2 regions of the Brenneria populi genome follow, and region 1 is predicted to be linked to the other one. Evidence: riboswitches for the same ligand, from Rfam matches in the RefSeq annotation. Region 1 holds a riboswitch; the other holds the start of a gene.

Region 1 (2,183 bases):
GCTTCGTCGTTGGCGTCCTGAATCGAGCCGGGGCGCAGGCCGTCGCCTAACGATAGGGTCACGTCATAGGCGGCGCAGATTTCACAGATATCGCGAAAATGTTCATACAGGAAGCTCTCTTTGTGGTGCGACAGGCACCACTTCGCCATGATGGAGCCGCCGCGCGAGACGATGCCGGTCAGCCGTTTGGCGGTCATCGGCACGTAGCGCAGCAGTACGCCGGCGTGGATGGTGAAATAGTCGACGCCCTGCTCAGCCTGCTCCAGCAGCGTGTCGCGGAACATTTCCCAGTTCAGGTTTTCCGCCACGCCGTTCACTTTTTCCAGCGCCTGATAAATGGGAACCGTGCCGATCGGCACCGGGCTGTTGCGCAGGATCCATTCACGGGTTTCATGAATGTAGCGTCCGGTGGAGAGATCCATAACGGTGTCCGCGCCCCAGCGGGTGGACCACACCAGCTTTTCCACCTCTTCTTCGATGGAGGAGGTCACGGCGGAATTCCCGATATTGGCGTTCACCTTCACCAGAAAATTGCGGCCGATAATCATTGGTTCGGATTCGGGGTGGTTAATATTGGATGGAATGATGGCGCGGCCGGCGGCGACTTCCTGACGGACAAACTCCGGGGTGATGTTTTCCGGCAGGTTGGCGCCGAAGCTCTGGCCGAGGTGCTGCTGGCGCAGCACCTCGCCGCGGATGCGTTCGCGTCCCATGTTTTCGCGTATGGCGATGAACTCCATTTCCGGCGTGACGACGCCCCGGCGGGCGTAGTGCAGCTGGGTCACGCATTTTCCCGCTTTGGCGCGGCGCGGGCGGGGTAAATGTTCGAAACGAAGATGGTCGAGGCCGGCATCGGCCAGGCGCTGTTGGGTGAAATCGGAGCTGACGCCGGACAGCGTTTCCGTGTCGTCGCGTTCGTCAATCCACCCCGCCCTTATCCGATTTAACCCAATACGCACATCCGGGCAAAGGGACGGATCGCCGTACGGCCCGGCGGTGTCGTAAACCGGGATCGGCTCATTGGCGACGTACTGCGGATTATCCTTACTGCCGCCGATCAGCGTCGGGCTAAGCGCTATTTCGCGCATGGGGACGCGGATATCCTCACGCGGGCCGGCGAGGTAAATGCGCTGGGAGTTGGGAAACGCCGTTCCCCGTAGCGTGTCGATAAATTTCTGGGCGGCGGCGCGCTGGTCGCGGCGGTTGGTCTTGGGCGGTCGAGAAGATGTTTTTGTAGACATAGCAAGTTCCTGTTATCGGTAAAGGAAAAATTGCTTGTCTGGAGTTCGGAGGGAGTAATAACGCTGGGTATGCCGGGGCGATAAGGTGTGAGTCCGGCAAATTACTCTTGTTCCCTTCGCGGGTATTAACCCGATCAGGTTCCGCGGATCCCGAATTAACGGTCTCAGCCCGTGCGTTTTCATCGCTTGCCCATGGAGCAAGGAACGGAAACGCGCTAGGCACTCCGACAAGATAGCCCCACGATTAGCGGGCTGATTACAACGGTGACACTGTAGGCCGACAGCCGGGACATGTCAAAGGGCGTGCGGCCTATCTGTGAAGAAATGCCGCATTCCGGCGGCAGCCGGATTTATCCTTGCGCTCAGCGCGGGCTGGCGCAAACCAGCCGGATCATTTTATCTTCCAGGGTAAAACGTTCTTCCAGCGTTTCGCCGATGCTGGAGAGCGCCTGTTGGAACGCCATACAGTTATCATGATCGATGGAGGCCGCCAGGTGGCCGTCATAAAAATCCATAAGCTGCTGCGTGTTGTTTTGTAAAGCGAAATCAATCTTTGCAGACTGCGACAGCGTGCGTTCGCTCAGGGAGGCGGCCTCTTGCAATATTCGTTCATAGGCATGAAAGTGGCCGGCGGAAAGATAATCCACCAGATGATGATGAAAATCATCCAGCGCCGTTTCATCAAGGCGCGAATAGGCGCCCTTGTTGGGCTTGATGCCAACCAGATGGTAATAAGCAATCAGGAGCTGTTTACGCGCTTGTAGCCACTGGTCGATTAACGCATTATTGCCACCGACAAGTTCAGTCAGGCTTTGTAACTGGTTTAGCATTATTAGCTCCGGGAATGATAAAAATAGCCGTTGGTTATGCACGTTAGCTAAATCATGCGTAATGGTAAAGAACCGGTGCAGCGACAGAGGAGCAATCGTAGATATTATGGAA
Region 2 (2,183 bases), on a different contig from region 1:
CTATGCCGTTCGTGATTGACGTTCGGCTGACCAGCCCCGACGACTGGCTGCCGTGGCTGCTCGGCAGCGTTTCGGCGATGATTTTGCCGGAGGAGTGGCGCACCCTGCCTGATTTCGCCCGCCGCCCTATCGGAACCGGCCCTTACGCGGTAGTGCGCAATAACGATAACCAGCTGAAGATCAAAGCGTTCGATGACTATTTCGGCTATCGCGCGCTGATTGACGAAGTCAATATCTGGGTTATTCCCGACGCCACCGAGATCTATCCCTGCTCTCTGCATCTGGAATCGGACGACTCGTCTCATAACCAGTTGGAAAGCCGTATGGAGGAAGGCTGTTATTTCCTTCTTTTCGATATGCGTTCGGCGCAGGCCAGTCAACCGGCGGTGCGCCGCTGGCTGTGCCGCACGCTCAACCCGATAGCCCTGCTGCGCCATGCGGATATGTCCCGCCAGCGCGACTGGTCGCCGGCTTACGGCCTGCTCCCGCGCTGGCATCACCGCAATCCCGTCGATGCGCAGCAAAAGCCCGAAGATTTACAGCGGCTTACCCTGACCCTCTACCGCGAGCATCCTGAATACCGGGTTATCGGCGATCTGATGAAAAAGGTGCTGGAGGAGCAGGGCGTGCGGCTCGATATACAGACGGTAAGCTACGAAGCGTGGTATCGCGGCGAGGCGCAAAGCGATATCTGGCTAAGCAGCAACAACTGTTATCTGCCGCTGGAGTTCTCGCTGTTCGCCCTCCTTTACGAGCAGCCGCTGGTACAGCACTGCCTGAATGAAGATCTGCCCGGGGACGCCGCCCTGTGGCGCGGCAAGACGCTGTCGGTGGCCGAATGGGGGGAAAAGCTGGTCGGCAACGATCAGCTGCATCCGCTGTTTCACAATTGGCTGCAGCTTCAGGGGCAGCGCAGCATGCGCGGCATCCGCATGAATACCCTGGGATGGTTTGACTTTAAATCCGCCTGGTTCGCGCCGCCGGAAAACTGAACGTCCCGGCTTTCGCTGCTCACCATAACTCTTTACAATGGTGCGTTCTCAACGGGGTGCGGAAAACGTTGGCGCCGGCGCGGCGCGGTTTTCGCTGAGAAAATACCCGTCGAACCTGATCCGGTTAATACCGGCGAAGGGATTTGGGAGTGCTCGTCGCTAACTCAAAGACCTTTGCCACCCTATGACGACAGGAGTGCAAAGTGTTACATATCGCTTTATCCAAACCGGCGCGGTCGCCGCGTTCCACCTCCATATGGAAAAAAATCCTCCCCGCCCTGTTGCTGACGGCATCGGCCGCATCGTTCGCCAAGCCGGCGCTGACGGTCTACACCTATGACTCTTTCGCTTCCGAGTGGGGCCCCGGCCCGGTGATTAAAACCGCCTTTGAAAAAGAGTGCGCGTGCGAGCTGAATTTCGTCGCTCTGGAAGATGGCGCCTCGCTGCTGAACCGGCTGCGCATGGAAGGAAAAAACAGCAAGGCGGATATTATCCTGGGGCTGGATAATAACCTGCTGCAGGCGGCGCAACAGACCGGCCTGTTCGCCAAACACAATCTGGATACCGGAGCCGTCGTTGATGTTCCCGGCGGCTGGGACAATACCACTTTTATTCCCTACGACTACGGCTACTTCGCCTTCGTCTACGATAAGAATCGGTTGAAGAATCCGCCGAAGAGCCTGCATGAACTGGTGGATAGCCCCGAACAGTGGAAAGTGATCTACCAGGACCCGCGCACCAGCACCCCGGGGTTAGGTCTGCTGCTGTGGATGCAGAAAGTGTACGGCGATGAAGCCCCGCAGGCATGGCAAAAGCTGGCGAAAAAAACGGTGACCGTCACCAAAGGCTGGAGCGAAGCCTATGGGCTGTTCCTGAAGGGCGAAGCCGATCTGGTGCTCAGCTATACCACCTCTCCCGCCTACCACATCATTGAAGAGAAGAAAAACAACTACGCGGCGGCAAACTTCAGCGAAGGGCATTACCTGCAAATCGAGATCGCCGGACAGCTTGCCGCCAGCAAGAACCCGGAGCTGGCCCATCGTTTCATGCAGTTTATCCTGACCCCGGCGTTCCAGCAGGCGATCCCGACCGCCAACTGGATGTATCCGGCGATCAAAACCGATCTGCCGGCCGGATTCGCCGACCTCGTCATTCCGAACAAAGCCTTGCAGTACGACTCGCAACAGGTTG

What was found. A riboswitch is a leader RNA that binds a small molecule or an ion and turns the genes downstream of it on or off. The one in region 1 is predicted to bind thiamine pyrophosphate.
Region 2: linked by a shared signal. The riboswitch ahead of thiB (thiamine ABC transporter substrate binding subunit) and the one ahead of thiC (phosphomethylpyrimidine synthase ThiC) in region 1 are both predicted to bind thiamine pyrophosphate.

What each region holds. Positions count from the first base shown of each region.
Region 1 covers NZ_JAYWTM010000045.1:7,875-10,057, reverse strand. Annotated here, with positions in the region: gene thiC (phosphomethylpyrimidine synthase ThiC) at 1-1,241, opposite strand, end outside; TPP riboswitch at 1,336-1,478, opposite strand; gene rsd (sigma D regulator) at 1,604-2,071, opposite strand; gene nudC (NAD(+) diphosphatase) at 2,178-2,183, shown strand, end outside.
Region 2 covers NZ_JAYWTM010000015.1:54,344-56,526, forward strand. Annotated here, with positions in the region: gene sgrR (HTH-type transcriptional regulator SgrR) at 1-992, shown strand, start outside; TPP riboswitch at 1,035-1,152, shown strand; gene thiB (thiamine ABC transporter substrate binding subunit) at 1,247-2,183, shown strand, end outside.